DNA from 4 places in the Rhizobium sp. 01L410 genome. Region 1 is predicted to be linked to each of the others. Evidence: riboswitches for the same ligand, from Rfam matches in the RefSeq annotation. Region 1 holds a riboswitch; each other region holds the start of a gene.
The links. Region 1 has a riboswitch for cobalamin ahead of metE (5-methyltetrahydropteroyltriglutamate--homocysteine S-methyltransferase). Riboswitches for the same ligand answer to the same signal wherever they lie in the genome.
Positions count from the first base shown of each region.

Region 2: another riboswitch for cobalamin. It lies ahead of cobU (bifunctional adenosylcobinamide kinase/adenosylcobinamide-phosphate guanylyltransferase); the one in region 1 lies ahead of metE (5-methyltetrahydropteroyltriglutamate--homocysteine S-methyltransferase).
Region 3: another riboswitch for cobalamin. It lies ahead of AC1DV9_RS24990 (ABC transporter substrate-binding protein); the one in region 1 lies ahead of metE (5-methyltetrahydropteroyltriglutamate--homocysteine S-methyltransferase).
Region 4: another riboswitch for cobalamin. It lies ahead of AC1DV9_RS21920 (CbtB domain-containing protein); the one in region 1 lies ahead of metE (5-methyltetrahydropteroyltriglutamate--homocysteine S-methyltransferase).

Region 1 covers NZ_JBFTST010000001.1:429,999-434,086, reverse strand. Annotated here, with positions in the region: gene AC1DV9_RS01950 (sensor histidine kinase) at 1-610, shown strand, start outside; gene AC1DV9_RS01945 (response regulator transcription factor) at 767-1,441, shown strand; cobalamin riboswitch at 1,518-1,713, shown strand; gene metE (5-methyltetrahydropteroyltriglutamate--homocysteine S-methyltransferase) at 1,817-4,088, shown strand, end outside.
Region 2 covers NZ_JBFTST010000002.1:195,208-199,295, reverse strand. Annotated here, with positions in the region: gene cobN (cobaltochelatase subunit CobN) at 1-832, opposite strand, end outside; gene cobW (cobalamin biosynthesis protein CobW) at 836-1,882, opposite strand; gene cobU (bifunctional adenosylcobinamide kinase/adenosylcobinamide-phosphate guanylyltransferase) at 1,888-2,400, opposite strand; cobalamin riboswitch at 2,683-3,073, opposite strand; gene AC1DV9_RS05510 (chloride channel protein) at 3,296-4,088, shown strand, end outside.
Region 3 covers NZ_JBFTST010000014.1:62,979-67,066, reverse strand. Annotated here, with positions in the region: gene AC1DV9_RS25000 (ABC transporter ATP-binding protein) at 1-136, opposite strand, end outside; gene AC1DV9_RS24995 (FecCD family ABC transporter permease) at 133-1,173, opposite strand; gene AC1DV9_RS24990 (ABC transporter substrate-binding protein) at 1,170-2,186, opposite strand; cobalamin riboswitch at 2,352-2,607, opposite strand; gene AC1DV9_RS24985 (GntR family transcriptional regulator) at 2,768-3,454, shown strand; gene AC1DV9_RS24980 (GntR family transcriptional regulator) at 3,494-4,088, shown strand, end outside.
Region 4 covers NZ_JBFTST010000010.1:209,055-213,142, reverse strand. Annotated here, with positions in the region: gene AC1DV9_RS21930 (hypothetical protein) at 1-573, opposite strand, end outside; gene AC1DV9_RS21925 (CbtA family protein) at 743-1,480, opposite strand; gene AC1DV9_RS21920 (CbtB domain-containing protein) at 1,493-1,702, opposite strand; adenosylcobalamin (AdoCbl) riboswitch at 1,702-1,852, opposite strand; gene AC1DV9_RS21915 (histidine phosphatase family protein) at 1,910-2,467, shown strand; gene AC1DV9_RS21910 (response regulator) at 2,726-3,169, opposite strand; gene AC1DV9_RS21905 (sensor histidine kinase) at 3,166-4,088, opposite strand, start outside.

The DNA.
Region 1 (4,088 bases):
CCGCATCGGCGCCGACCTGCATGACGGCCCGGTACAGCTGATGACACTGGCCATCCTACAGCTCGACGAGCTGCGCGACCTGACCAAGAAAGATGAGCGCGCAAGGCTCCTCGACGAGACCAGCAAGACGCTGGGTGAAGCACTGATCGAGGCCCGGACGGTCACCAAGTCGCTGCTCTTGCCGGAGATCCTGCATCTCTGGGCTAAGGACGTGGTGGCCGAGGCGATCAGGCAGCATGAGGCGCGGACCAAGACCAAGGTCGCCTTTGTGTCCAGCGGCACCAATGCCGACCTGCCGCCGGCGCTGAAGACCTGCATCTACCGCTTCGTTCAGGAAGGGCTTAACAACGCCTACCGCCACGCTGGTGGCAACGGCCAGCGTGTCCGATGTCGGATCGACATGCCGGTCATCGCGATTTCGGTCGAGGATGACGGTTTGCCCTCCGGGACGGTGCCGTTTGCGGCGCGCGAGGGCGGAATGGGGCTCTATGGCCTCCGGCAGAGGATCGAGAGCTTCGGCGGTAAGCTTGCTGTCACCAAGCGGCCCGGGGGTGGCATGATCCTGGAGATGGTGCTGGAGCTGCAGCAGGCCGACGCAGCTGGCCTATAAGGCGACGGACTATCCGAATTGATAACTGGCTGAAAGCATAGAGATCGAATAGACAGAAATCCGATGAAGTTAACCAAGCATTAAAATCCGTCTTTATGTTTGGCTCTGTTTACTTTAGAGCTATCGGAAAGAAGACGAGGGGGTTTATTCGTCATCATGTCTATCTCGGTCGCATTCGTTGATGATCATCCAATATTGTTGGATGGACTCGTTAATCTTTACTCGGCGAAGGAAGATCTTCGGGTGACTGCCCGCGGGCAGAACGCCATCGACGCGCTGAAGATCGTCGAGGAGCACCGGCCCGACGTTCTTGTCACCGATCTCAGCATGCCGGGCGATACACTGGCGGCACTCGAGCTGATCCAGAAGAACTACGAAGGCACCAAAGTCGTGGTCTTCACCGCCACCGCCAATATCGACACGGCGATCCAGGTGCTCAATCTCGGCGTCTGTGGCTATGTGCTGAAGGGTAGCACGGCGCGCGATCTGTATGAGGCGATCAAGACCGTGCATGACGGCAGCACCTTCATCACGCCGGGTTTCGCCACCAAGGTGATCCTGTCGATGAAGACGGCCGAGGTGCGCCGCAAGGCGCAGATGCAGAAGCGCCTGAGCGCCCGCGAGGAGCAGATCGTCAACTACCTGCTGCAGGGCAAGACCAACCGCGAAATCGCCAGCATGCTCGATATCAGCGAGAAGACCGTCAAGCACTACATGACGATCCTGATGCAGAAGCTCGATGCCCGCAATCGCGTCGAAGTGGTGCTTGCTGCCCAGAAGTTGCAGGCTCCCGTGGAGACCGGCGCGCCGTCCTCGATGCTGTTGTCGTAATCGGCGAGCACAGCCAACCGAAGAAACAAAGACATAAACATATCTTTATGTCTATTGACGTGCGATCCGTGATGCGACATGCTCGTGTCATCGTGGTTCTGCGGACCTTTGGTCCGGAGCTAAGAGGGAATCCGGTGAAAATGCCGGAGCTGCCCCCGCAACTGTAAGCGGCGAGCGGCCGTCCATTCATGTCACTGGGGAAGACGCCCCGGGAAGACGGACGGCAGCGTTGACCCGCAAGCCAGGAGACCTGCCGCGATCGATAACGTCCACGGGCGGGGTTGTCCGGTGTGCCGCTTTTGCGACCGGCACGCCTGTGTCCGCGCGCCGATGCGTCATCCCAAGCCTTGCCCATAACCCTCGGGGTAAGGAAACATGAGCATCAAGACTGCAAATCTCGGATTCCCGCGTATCGGAAAGCACCGCGAACTGAAGTTCGCGCTGGAAAGCTATTGGGCCGGAAAGGCCGATAGGACAGCACTTCTCGACGTCGCCAAGACATTGCGGGCCGAACATTGGACCCTGCAGAAGGCCAAGGGAATCGATATCATCCCGTCCAACGACTTTTCCCTCTACGACCATGTGCTCGACACGGCGGTGATGGTCGGCGCCGTACCGGCCGAATATGGCTGGAAGGGCGGCCCCGTCGATCTCGACATCTATTTCGCCATGGCGCGCGGTTCTGCGGGCGTTGAGCACAGCGATTGCGGCCATGTGCATCATCACGAGGGCGTTCCGGCACTCGAAATGACCAAGTGGTTCGATACCAACTACCACTACATGGTGCCGGAATTCACCCGCGACCAGCGCTTCGCGCTGACCGAAAACAAGCCGCTGCAGATGTTCCGCGAGGCGAAGGCGCTCGGCATCCACACGCGCCCGGTCATTCTCGGCCCGGTGACCTTCCTGAAGCTCGGCAAGGCGACGCAAGCAGGCTTTCATCCGATAGAACTGCTCGACCGGCTGCTGCCTGTCTATGCGGCCATCCTCGCGGAGCTCAGCACTGCGGGCGCCGATTGGGTGCAGATCGACGAGCCAGCCCTCGTGCTCGATCTCACAGACGCTGAGCGGAACGCGCTGACCACGGCGTACAGCGCGCTTCACCAGCTGGTGCCGAACCTGAAGATCATGATCGCCAGCTACTTCGGAGCATTGGACGACAATCTCAAGACGGCAGCGGCGCTGCCGGTCGCAGGTCTGCACGTCGATCTGGTGCGCGCGCCCGAGCAGCTCGATGCGGTCGCATCAGCGGTGCCGGGTGGCCGGGTATTGTCTCTCGGCGTCATCGACGGCCGCAACATCTGGCGCGCCGATCTCGAGAAACTGCTCGATCGGGTCGAGGCGCTTTCCAAGACGCGTCCGATCGAAATCGCGCCGTCTTGCTCGCTTCTGCATGTGCCGATCGATCTTGCGCTCGAAACGGCTGTCGATGCCGAGGTCAGGGGATGGCTGGCTTTTGCCACGCAGAAGCTGGATGAACTCTCGGTCCTCGGCCAGGCGCTTGCGCAGGGGCGTGATTGCGTGGCCGATGCGATCGGCAAATCTTCGAGGGCCGCGGCCGCCCGCGCGGCTTCGCCGAAGGTCAATGATCCCGCGGTCAGGCAGCGCATTGCGGCGATCGACGAGACCATGAAGCGCCGCAAGGCCGGTTTCGCCGAGCGCAAGGCGATCCAGCAGACGGATATCCGCTTGCCGCTGTTCCCGACGACGACGATCGGGTCCTTTCCGCAGACGCCTGAAGTCCGCAAGGCCCGTTCGGCACACACGAAGGGGACGCTCAGCAATGCAGACTATGAGGCTTTCCTGCGCAAGGAAACCGAAGCAGCCATCCGCTGGCAGGAGGAAATCGGCCTCGATGTGCTCGTCCATGGCGAGTTCGAGCGCAATGACATGGTGCAGTATTTTGGCGAGCAGCTGTCAGGCTTTGCCTTCACGCAGCATGCCTGGGTACAGAGCTATGGGTCGCGCTATGTCCGCCCGCCTATTATCTTCGGCGATATCGCGCGGCCGAAGCCGACGACGACAAGCTGGTGGCAATATGCCCAGTCTCTGACAGACCGGCCGGTGAAGGGCATGCTGACTGGACCGGTGACGATCCTCAACTGGTCCTTCGTGCGTGATGATATCGCCCGGAGCGAAGCATGCCGGCAGATCGCGCTGGCGATTCGCGACGAGGTCGGTGATCTCGAAAAGGCCGGCGCCAGAATGATCCAGATCGACGAGGCAGCACTCCGGGAAGGCCTGCCGCTGCGGCGCTCGCAATGGAAGACCTATCTCGACTGGGCCGTCGAAAGCTTCCGCCTGTGCTCGACCGGTGTCAGCAACGCGACGCAGATCCACACGCATATGTGCTACTCGGAGTTCAACGACATCATCGATGCTATCGCCGCGATGGATGCGGATGTGATCTCGATCGAGACGTCGCGCTCGAAGATGGAGCTGCTGGAGGCATTCCGCAGTTTTGACTATCCGAACGAAATTGGCCCGGGTGTCTACGACATCCACTCGCCGCGCGTTCCCGATATTGCCGATATGACGAGTCTGCTTCTTTTGGCGCGCGAGCGGCTTGGCGATTCGCAGCTCTGGATCAATCCGGATTGCGGCTTGAAGACCCGCAAATGGGAGGAAGTGAAGCCAGCGCTAGTCA
Region 2 (4,088 bases), on a different contig from region 1:
TCGTGTTGACCACGACATCGGGAGGGGCCTGATCGAAAATGCTGGCGATGATGCCCTTGGAGACCGGGTCTTTGAGGCTGTAGGCAAAGACCGGCAATGGCCGGAGACCTTCCGCCGCCAGGGCCTCGATCATCGCCTCGACCGGTGCGGTCTCGCCGCTCTGGACGAGGGCTCGGTAGAAGCTGATGGCGGCGATGGGGGCGTCGTTAGATGTAGAGGGGGGTGCCACGTTCCGCAGCATCGCCGCAGACAGCACCCGCCACTCCCCGACACCAACGACTCCCCGCCCCGGCCACCATATCCCGGCCTTCATCAACGGCGCAGCCGCACCGGGCTTTTCACCACCCGACAGCATCGCCGCCGCATAATCCAGCAGCCGCCGCGAATTCTCGTCGCCGCCCTCTATCAGATACGACCACAGCGCATTGAGATCATCGAGCGCCACATTGGAAAAAGGCGTCAGCCCGGCATCCGGCTTGGAATCGCCGGGCAGAACCGCAATCCGCGCGCCATGCCTCGCCGCGCAGGCATGAAGAGCCTCCAGCGCGTAGTGGAAATAGCTGGCGCCGCCCAGCGCGCGGACAATGATGAGCTTGGCGTGCAGCGCGGTCCGCTCGACATAGGCATCGACCGACATCGGATGCTTGAGGCTCATCAGGCTGGCAAGCCGAAGCGTCAGCGGTGAACCGCCGCCCTGTCCGTGGGCGGCGGCGATGGCCGCAAGCTCCGTATCCGCCGCAGACAGAAACAGGATATCGCCGGGCGACTGGCCAAGATCGATGGCCTCGTCACCGTCGCTGATCGTTCCTTTCTGGGCGAGAAGCAGATGCATGGATCAGACGAGCGCCTCGATGGCCGTGCGCACCGCCGCTTCATCCATGTCATGAAGGCCGATAACGACGAGACGCGTGCCGCGGGTCTCGTCCGACGCCCAGGCGCGGTCGAAATACTGGTCGATACGGCTGCCGACAGCCTGGATCTGCAGACGCATCGGCTTGCCCTCGACAGCGGCAAAGCCCTTCAGGCGCAGCACGTCATGCTCTGCAATCACGCCCTTCAGCTTCTCGATGAAACCGGCCGTATCGGCAATCGCGCCAAGCTCGACAACAAAGCTGTCGAACTCGTCGTGGTCATGCGGCGTGCCATCCTCATGCTCGAGCTCGTGATGGGACTTGCGATTGGCGATATCTTCCTCGGTGCCGACGCCGAGGCCGAGCAAGACACTGGCCGGAACTTCGCCGTTCTTCGCCTCGATCAGCGCAGGCTTGCGCGAAATGCGCGACGCCACTTCGTCACGGACGCGGATAATGCCTGCGGCATCGAGCAGATCCGTCTTGTTGAGCACGATCAGATCGGCGCAGGTCAGCTGATCCTCGAACAGCTCCTCGATCGGGCTCTCGTGATCGAGCGACTCGTCTTCGGCGCGGCGCGCATCGACGGCATCGTGGTCGTCGGCGAAACGTCCGGCGGCAACGGCGGCGCTATCGACGACGGTGATCACGCCATCGACGGTCACTTCGCTGCGGATATCGGGCCAGTTGAAGGCGGCGACCAGCGGCTGCGGCAGCGCTAGGCCCGAGGTCTCGATGACGATATGATCGGGGCGCTGTTCGCGCTCAAGCAGCTTGGTCATCGTCGGAATGAAATCGTCGGCAACGGTGCAGCAGATGCAGCCATTCGTCAGTTCGATGATATCGTCCTCGGTGCAATTCTCAGCACCGCAGCCCTTCAGCACGTCGCCATCGACGCCGAGATCGCCGAATTCGTTGATGATCAGCGCGATCTTCTTTCCGCCGGTGTTGGAAAGCAGGTTGCGGATCATCGTCGTCTTGCCGGCACCGAGAAAGCCGGTGATCACGGTTGCGGGGATCTTCTGGTTCATAAACTTCAACCCTTCATTTTCAGCGGCAGCCCTGCCGCGATAAAATACACGTCCGCGGCAGCGGCCGCGATCATCTGGTGCAGCCGCCCGGCATGATCACGGAAATCCCGCGCCATCCGGTTCTCGGGCACGATCCCGAGGCCGACTTCATTGGAAACAAGCACGATCCGAGCCTTGGCCTTCGGCAGCCAGGCGGCAAGGGCAGCAGATTCCGCCGCCATGTCCCGCTCGCCCATCATCAGATTGGTGACCCAGAGCGTCAGGCAATCGACAAGGATCGCCCGCCCTTCGCCGTCGATGGCCGACAGGCACTCGACAAGCTGCAGCGGCTCCTCATGCGTCGTCCAGGATGGCCCGCGATCGTTCCTGTGGGCGGCAATCCGCGCCCGCATCTCGTCATCCCAGGCACGCCCAGTGGCGATATAGTGGCGCTCGAGGCCGCTATCGGCGATCAGCTGCTCTGCGAAACGGGATTTTCCCGAACGGGCGCCGCCGAGCACGAAGGTGGTGCTGTTCATGTGAGGATGGCTCCGGCATCAGCGTATTGGCGTCCGCCACACCCACCTCCCTCATTCCTGTGCCTGTCACAGGAATCCAGCCACGGCGCGTCTGCGCCGTGAATGAAACCTAGCAGCAAGGAAATAAGTCTTCTGTGCCCAAGGACTTGGGCACGCTGGATTCCTGTGACAAGCACAGGAATGAGGGAAATCCTCAGGGCCGCACGTAACGGCATGCAAATTCGTGTTTCAGCCATGACAACCTCCGTGCTGGCAGCGGACAGGATTGCCCTTGGGTGGGCTCTTCGCCCGGCACGGTTGGCAGGTCTCCTGGCTCGCGGTTCGAGGCCCCGACAGGGATGGCGCAAGGCCATCCCTGATCGTGCCAGCGGATCTTCCTCGCCTTCCCGGCTGCATTCTCGTGAAAAGGCGGACGATTCGTAGAAATGGAGGCGTCCAGCCCCTGCTGATCACGATGCATTCCAGTGGCTTTTCCGGTGTCCTTGAGCCACCGCCCTGCCGCGGAATGCGGCGATCAGGCAATGGTGCCGGTGCACCGGATGGAAGACCCTGACCGCTCTACAGTCGCGGGGTCGGCTGTGATGAAGACGCCCGGTTTGGGTCCGCCCCGTCACATTCCCTTTTCATCCAGGGCGGCAATCACCGCTCCGGAACCATCCGTTATTGATTTCATCGTTAGGCGTGCGGCAGTGCGAAGTCAATCGAGCCTGACACAATGGAAAATGCCGCATCTTAACACGACTGAGTCTACCAAACAGATAGTCTATTAAATTCATTGACTTACGGGCATATTTCGCTTGCCGCCGCCTCGCTTTTGCTGCAATTGCTCGCGAAATCATGCGGCGCGAAAAGCCTGCTTCCTTGATCCTTCCTCCCGTCGCCTAGTTCTGTCATCATGCTCACGAAAACGGATATCGGCCGCCTGACGCGGCGCCATCTCAAATTCGATTTGGCGCGGCTGCGCGCGCTGGCGCGCCAGAACGAAATGGGCATGGTTTTCGCCGGTGGCGCGGTCGGCGTCATCTCTGGCTGCGCGGTCACCGGCATGAGCCTGATCTCCCGCGAGATGCACAGCCTCATCTTCGGCATCAGCGATGTCGATCGTCTCAGCTCCTCCGATATCAGCAACAAGCTGCTGCTGCTTTTGGCACCGGTCTGCGGCGGCATGCTGCTCGGCCTGCTGCTCTTCATTCTCAGCAGGACACGCAAGAAGCCAATGGTCGACCCGATCGAGGCCAATGCGCTGCATGGCGGCCGCCTGTCGCTAACCGACAGCATCATCGTCGCCATCCAGAACCTGATCTCCAACGGCTTCGGCGCATCGGTGGGGCTCGAGGCCGGCTATACGCAGCTGGCGGCAGGCCTGGCCTCGAAGCTCGGCCTGAAGCTGCAGCTGCGCCGCGCCGATCTGCGCGTCCTCCTCGGCTGCGGTGCGGCAGGCGCCATCGCCGCCGCCTTCAATGCCCCGCTAACCGGCGCCTTCTACGCGTTCGAGCTGATTATCGGCACCTATACCATCGTCTCGCTGACACCTGTCGTCGTCTCCGCCCTGCTCTCGACGCTGGTGGCACGGCTGCTCGCAGGCAACGATTTCACCATCGACGTAGGCAGATTCGGCACTGTGGTGCCGGCCGATTATGTGCCGGCCATTCTGCTTGGCGCCTGCTGCGCCGGTGCTGGCATCCTGA
Region 3 (4,088 bases), on a different contig from region 1:
GCAGCAGGCTGGACTTTCCCGAGCCGTTCGGGCCCAGCAGACCAAGCACCTTACCTGGGGTCACCGATAGCGTGATGCCATCGATGATTAAGGTGTCGCCGGCCGAATAGGACACGGTATCGATGGAGATGCTCATGCACTTCTCCCGACGCGATAGAGGATGATCGCGAAAGCTGGGGCGCCGAAAAGCGCGGTGACCACACCGATCGGCAAGATCTGTTGCGTGATGATGATCCGGGAAACGATATCGGCCCCGACCATGAAGATCGCACCGCCGAGCGCCGTGGCCGGTAGGAGACGGCTGTGGGACGGGCCAACGATGAAGCGGGCGGCATGCGGGATGACGAGGCCGACAAACCCGATAGAACCGACCATGCTGACGACGGCCGCAGTCATGATCGCGGTGATGCCGAAAAGAACGATCTGCACCCGCCGCACGGCAACGCCGAGCGATGCGGCGGCATCCGAACCGAAGGCAAATGCATCGAGCGCGCGGGCGTGGAACTGGCAGGCGGCGAAGCCGGCGATCGCGATCGGCACCGACAGATAGACATCGGGCCAGCGGACGCCGCTCATCGACCCCAGGAGCCAGAACAGCACGCCGCGCGCCTGTTCCGCATTTGCGGATGTCGTGACGATATAGGAGGTGAGCGCATTGAAGAGCTGCGAGCCGGCAACCCCGCAGAGAATGATCCGTTCGCTGGAGCCCCCGGTGCCTGTCGCAAGAATGCCGACAAGCAGGAAGGCCACCACCGCACCGATAAAGGCACCACCCGACAACGAAAGAACGCCATAGCCGAGTCCGAGGATCATGACACAGACGGCCCCGGTCGAGGCGCCGGCGGAAATGCCGAGCACGTAAGGTTCGGCGAGCGGGTTGCGAAGAAGCGCCTGGAGGATGGCACCGCAGAGGGCGAGAGAAGCGCCCGCACTGGCCGCCGCCAAAGCGCGGCTGAGCCGGTAGTCCCAGATGACGCCTTCGTGGATGCGGCTGAGTTCGAACGCCGTTCCAAACAGCCGGTTCGAAACCGCCTTGGCGGTTGTCGCAACTGGGATCGCAATCTCGCCGATCGAGACGGCAAGGCTGATCATGACGCCAAGGAGGAGAACGGCGGCGGCGGTGAGCGCAACGAGCGCCCACCACCGGCGTTGCCAGGAAGCGGCAACTTTCACTGCGTAAGGCCGAAGGTCTTGATGCCGTTTGCCAGCGTTTCGATGCCGTCGATCGTGCGGATCGTCGGGTTCATCGACTGGGCGTCCATCATCACGAAATGCTTGTTCTTGACGGCCTCGAGTTCCTTGGTAACCGGATCACTCTCCAGGAAATCGATCTTTACCTTCGGATCATCGGCGGCATAGCGGCGGCGGTCCATGGTCGCGAGGACGATGACGGCAGGATTTGCCTGGGCAATCGTTTCCCAGCCGACCAACGGCCATTCCTCTTCGGTCGTGACGACATTCTTCGCGCCGACCGTCTTGAGAATATAGGCCGGAGCGCTGTTCTTGCCGGCGATGAAGGCGTCGCCCTTGACCTCTTTGCTGGAGAACCAGAAGACAACGGGCAGGTTCTTGCCCGAGGCACCCGAGATCGAGGCAACGGCTGCAGCCTCACGCTTCTTCAGATCGGCGATCAGGGCATCGCCGCGATCCTTGACGTCGAAAATTTCGGAGAGCTCCGCGATCTCCTGATAGATCAGGTCCATCGTGAACAGCTCCTTGCGAACGCCATCACCGCCATCGGCATTGATCTTGGCGACGCAGTCGGCAGGCGCGATGTAGGTATTGATGCCGAGATCGGCGAATTGCTCGCGCTTGCCGACAGAGCCTTGCGCACCGACATGCCATTCGAATTCGGCGGCGACCAGATCGGGTTCCTGACCGACGACGGCCTCGAAGCTTGGATCGTTGTCGGCGAGCCTTTTGATCTTGCTATTTGCATCGGCATATTGCGGCAGGACCGGCCCGACCCAGACGGCGGTACCGGCGACCTTGCCGGCAAGACCAAGCGAGAACAGGACTTCGGTCATCCCCTGGCCGATCGAGACGATCTTCTCAGGCGCCTTCTTGAACGTGACCTGCTGCCCGCAGTTGTTGAGGGTCAGAGGATACTGCGTGGCGGCAAGGCTTGTACCGGCGAAGCCGGTCAGGCCGAGGGCAAATGTGAGCGTGGCGATAATCTGGCGCATGGGACCTCGATTTAGGAGAAGCGGGCAGCACGACGCCGCGGAACACGGCGTGACTGCTCACGCAGCGCGGACGCGGAAAGCCCAATCGAGGCGGATGGAGGCCATGTATCGGCGAAGGGTCAGGTCAAACATGTCTGTTCCTTTCCAGGCATCCCCGCCCGGCTGATTGGATCGTGTTTGACGGCAGGTCTCCTGGCTCGCGAATATTCGCCTCTCATCTGCCTTCCCGCGATAACATCGCAGTGGCATGGCCTTGCGGCCCAAGGGAGACATCCAGCAGGCTGGTCTCCCGTGATGATCGGCAATCCGCTTACAGTTGCGGGGGCAGCCACGGTCTTGGTCCCTTTTGGGTCGTCCGCACCGTGTTCCCTATTAATCCCGTCGGAGACTTCCTCCGGGAACCGTCGGATGCAGTTACGACGCTAATATCCCGGCCGTCAAGACGCGCAGCGCGCCACCCTGGTTCGGCAATCAGGGTTCAGTACCCGCAGAACGGCCGCCAATCGCGTTTTCGCTTGTTGAATACGGCATACTTATTCCGTTATATATGAAGAAAATGGGAATATCAGAGGTAATGGCCGTTGAACGAAATCTCAAACGAGACCGTCGCAGAGAGCGGCTATCGGCAAATAAGGGCGGATATCATTTTCGGGCGGCTTTCTCCGGGGCAGAAGCTCAAGCTTGAAAATCTGAGAATCGCCTACCAAACCAGCGTCAGCACACTGAGAGAGATTCTCAACCGCCTGACATCGGAAGGCCTCGTCGTTGCCGAGGGGCAGCGCGGCTTCGAAGTCGCGCGTGTTTCGGTCGCCGACCTGAGAGAGACCGCAGCGCTGCGTCTGCTTCTCGAGGAGCACGCGCTGGAGCAGGCCTTCGAACAGGGCGATGTCGAATGGGAAGCGCGGCTGGTCTCGGCCCATTACAAGCTGGCGCGCATGGAAGAGGTGATGGCCTCGGGCGATACCAGTAGGGCGGAAGACTGGAAGCGCTACGACTGGGAGTTTCACCAGGCTCTGATCTCGGCCTGCGGATCGCGCCTGCTGATGGAAACACATTCGGCGGTGTTCGACAAATATCTGCGATATCAGATGGTGGCATTGTCCTATCGCGGCGGCGTTGCGGAAGAAGAGCACAAGCAACTGCTGGAGGCCGCTCTTCAGCGCGACATCACGACGGCGAAGAGAATATTGCAGCGGCATATTCAGCAGGGCGTCGAGCATGCGCTGAGCAAGGGTTCACTGGCGACCATTCGCCTATCGGCAGGATAATGTATTCCACGCACGATGGTGCGGGACGTAGAGGAATCAATGCTCAAAGTGACCGGTGAACATTCCGAGACTGTCAGCGACGTCGTCTCCCGGCAAATTCGTCAGGATATCATCTCCGGGACATTGGCGCCGGGTGCGAAGATCAAGCTGGAGCAGGCCAAGGAGCACTATTCGATCAGTGTGTCGTCGCTGCGCGAGATCCTGAGCCGCCTGACCACCGAAAACCTGGTGCTCGCCGAAGGCCAGCGCGGCTTCGAAGTCAGCCCCGCTTCGCTCAAGGAGTTGGAGGAACTCGCCGATCTTCGCACTGTGCTGGAGACCCATGCCATCGGCCTGTCATTTGCCGCGGGGAATCTCGAATGGGAAGGGCGCATCGTCGCCGCGCACCACAAGCTTGCGGCCGCCGAAAAGAGGCTGCTTGCCGGCGACGCCTCGCGCACGATCGACTGGGTCCGCTACGATTGGGAGTTTCATCAGGCGATCGTCTCCGCCTGTAATTCGGCGACGCTGATGGAGACGCTGTCCTCCGTCTTCGACCGTTTCCTGCGCTATCATATGCTGGCTCAGAGTTTTCGCGGCAAAGCGGTTGTCGACGATCACAGGCTCCTCTTCGAACTCGCGCTGAAGCGGGACG
Region 4 (4,088 bases), on a different contig from region 1:
GAAGAAGACGCCAAAGATCATCGCGAAGAAACCGGTCAGCGACGCCATGCTAGCCGTATGCAGCGGAATTTCGCTCCAGCGCGGCTTGATGACATCGGCAGTGTTGAAAGCCTCGCCGCTGAAACGGCAGGTGATCAGCGACAGGCCGCGGCGCACCATGTCGGCATCGGCATCCGAGATAATCGCGTCAGCCTCTCCAGCCTCGCGCGGCATATCCCGCAGCGACAGCAGAACCGCCTTGGTGGCGGCCAGATAGGCGTGAGCGCATTCGTTGAACGGACTCTCTTCGTCGGTCACGCTGCCGGGCATACGGCCCCAGAGACAGTAGGAATACTGGATCTGCGCATAGTTCAGCACACGGCGGAACGGCTCGTTGGTATCGGTGGCGGTGGACGCCAGCGCGATGATCCGGTCGCGATAATCAGCCATGACGGCCATTTCGCCATGCGAAATTTCAGGGACAGGAATGCCGCTGTGGTTTTCCGACGCGGTGCGGCTATGGGCCATGGCTCCGCCGGTCAGCAGCGCGAGCGCAGCTACAGAGATCGCCGAACGAAGAAGCAGCCGTTTCATCGCAGACCTTACCAATCCCTCATTCCTGTGCTTGTCACAGGAATCCAGTGCGTCCATGTCCATGGACGCGGGAAACTAGAGTCATTCACCGCGCCGACGCGCAGTGGCTGGATTCCTGTGACGAGCACAGGAATGAGGGAGAGTGCGGAACACCTCCCTCACCAAGCTCTCACCGAAACGCCGGACGGCCAACCGGGGACCGCGTTTCCAGCCGCTTCTCGGCCAGGAAGCCGAAGACCACCGCAAGCACCGACCACAGGATCACGTGCATGCCGAGCGACGTCGTGCGGAAGCTCCAGAGCACCGCTGCCGAATATTTTTCCGGCACCTCGTTGATCGGCGGCAGCAGGTACTGCACGAGGCCGATGAAGACGATGTAGGCGATACCGGCGATGATCGAGCCGTTCCAGATGCCGAAGCGGACAGCCAGATTGCGGGCCAAGGCCACGGCGGCGACGAGCGCCCCAACCGAGACGACGATCATCAGGAAGAACAGCTCGGTGCGAACGCCGATCGTGTCCGGATTACCGACAGCCGGCGGATTGGCCGGGTACTTGATGCCGGGAACGAGGATGATGGCGACGAAGGCTGCCAGCGCGATGACGGCAGCGGTGCCGCGGGCGCTGAGCTTGCTGAAGCGGCCATGCACGAAGGCGAAGGCGAGAGCAAAGAGGCCGCCGACGGCGATGCCGTAAGCCATCACGCCGGTGAAGAGGCCGATGCCGGCCTGAGTGGCGCGGCTGACGATTTCGGGTTCGGCGGCTTCGCCGGCAGCCGTGGCAGCGGCTTCCTCGAAGGCAATCGCCTTGTCGACCAGCGGCTCACCGAATGTATGGGCGAAGGCAAACACCAGGATGCCAGCAATCGCCCCCGCGATCATCCCACGGAGTAGAAGATTTCCAACCATGTCTGTCGTCCTTTAGTGGCAGGGGAAGCCGAGAAGGTGGCGGCCGTCATGCACGAATTCGTGGACGTAGCCGCCCGAGAATAGCGCCATGGCGCCCTCTTCCGTGCCGACAAAATAGATGGCGATGATCATCAGCAGGCCGCCGAAGATCGCCCATGGCAGGATTTCGCCTACCGGGATTGGCGCTGGTGCTGCAACAGGCGCAAAAGTGGTGTCAGACATATATTCCTCCTGGAATGACGCGTTTCAGTCGAAAGAGTGTTGGCGGCAAGGTCTGACTTCCAGCCTGCTTTCGCATCCTGGTCACAGTGGCGCGACCGCGCCGGATTTCCACCGGCTTCCAAACCCGCAACATGCCCGTTATATCTCTAGGCTGAGAACTGTCAACGAAACTTCATTTGCCATCCACGGCAAGCCGGAGGCTCACCTGTGCATACCCGGCTGACCTGGATCTGCCACGGCCCGACCAGCGCAAACCGCGAAGGCCGCTTCCCTCTGAACGAGCCACTGGAACAGAGCGCCGTTGTGGAAACCGCAGCGTTGACGGAGAGGCTTCGGCACGCCGATCGGAGCGCAAACAGCCCTGCCCTGGCAGGATTGCAGACGGCCGAAATCTTGAGCCTTGCCGCCACCGGCGATCCCAGGCTCGCCGATCCTGACTACGGTCGCTGGAAAGGACGCTCACTCGCCGATCTGCAGGCAAAGGAGCCGGACGCTCTGGTTCAATGGATGACGGATCCGCAATCGGCGCCGCATGGCGGCGAAAGTCTCGCGAAAGTTCAATCTCGCGTCACCGGCTGGATGGAGGAACAGCAGAACCTCGACGGGCACATGATCGCAATCGCCAATGCCGCGGTGATCCGGGCCGCCGTTCTCCATGTACTGAACGCGCCGCTCGCCTCGTTCTGGCTGACGGATATCGAACCGCTTGCCATCCTGCGCATGAGCCATGACGGCCGCCGCTGGGCGCTGCGCTTCGGCCGCTAAAGCTACCATTCCCAACGCGAAATTTAGATAAGCCTTACGCAAGCAAGTTGCGCGATACCTATTGAACCCGGCTTGCCGGGCGCTAAGTCCTTGCCCCGGGGAGACCAGCCATGACGTATGATTGGAGTGGGGAGCGTACACGGCGCATGCGTCTTCTGAAGATCGCGACCGCCGTTGTTCTCATAGGCTTTGTCATCAGCATCCCGATGCTGGTGAGCTGAAAGAAGGGCGAGCAGCCAAACTGCTCGCCTTTTCGCATTATTGCTGCGGAATCTGGATGACCGCAAAGAACAGGCCGAGCTGGCGGATCGCGTGCGCGAAGCCTTCATAATCCACAGGCTTGGTGATGTAGACATTGGCGCCGAGATCGTAGCAGCGCTGGATTTCACGCTCGTCATCGGTCGTCGTCAGGATCACCACCGGCATGCGCTTGGTGTGCTCGTTGCCCTTGATCTGCTCGAGAATGTCGATGCCCGAGGTGTCAGGCAGATTGAGATCGAGCAGCACCAGCAGATAGCGGTCCCTGCTGACCTCACCGCTGCGATCGGCACCAAGGATGAAATCGAGAGCGCTCTTGCCATTGGTGAAGGGAACGATCTCGTTGTTCACGCCGGCCCGGCGCACGTTCTTCTCGATAAGGCGGGCATGCCCCTCATCGTCTTCGATCATCACGATCGTGACTTCCTGGCCCGTGGCTTTCATGACTCTGTACCCTTTACGATGGTGGTGAGATCCGAAGGCAGGAGCAGCGTGAACGTGCTGCCGGTACCCTCAATCGACTCGACAGTAATGTCGCCGCCCAAATTTCGTATTAACGAACGCACATATGCGAGGCCGATCCCCTCGCCCGGCTGGTCTTGCTCGCCGGCGCGGCGGAACAGCTCAAAAACGCGCTCGCGGTCGTTCTTTGCAATACCGCGGCCATTATCCTCGACATCGATCTTGATACGGCCCTTGCCGGCAGGCATTGCCCGGACCGCAATCTTCACCGGGCGGCCAGGATAGCGGTATTTGACCGCATTGTCGAAAAGGTTGCCGACGATCTGGTCCAGCGAGAAGCGGTCCGTGATGAGCGCCGGAACGCGAATGTCCATCTCCATCGTCCCGTCGGCAGCGACCACCTGGTGGTGAACGCTCGCAGCCGCAGTCTCCATCGCGGCCTTGAGGTCGACCCTCTCCGGAACCAGTTTGCGGCGCCCGTCGCGGGAAATCTTCAGGATGGCGTTGATCAGCGAATCCATCTTCCGCGTCGACGAGCGGATGAAGCTCATCGCCTCCGGAAGGTCTTCCTCCACCGCCAGCCGCGCTTCCTTGATCTCGCTTTCGCTCGGCTTCTTCTCGTCGGCCATCACATAGGCCGTCACTGCAATGAGGCTCGCCTCCAGCTCGCTGAGGAAGCCCATGATATTGACCAGCGGCGCGCGCAGGTCGTGGGTGACGATATAGGCGAAGCGCTGGATCTCCTGGTTCGCCTGCATCAGATCCTCCGTGCGCTCGTTGACGCGCTCCTCAAGGCCGCTGTTCAGCGCTTCCAGTTCCTCACGCGCCCGCGACAGATCGCGCACATGTTGGAAGATAATGAGGATGGCGCCGCCAAGCACAATCACGATCGCCAACGCAC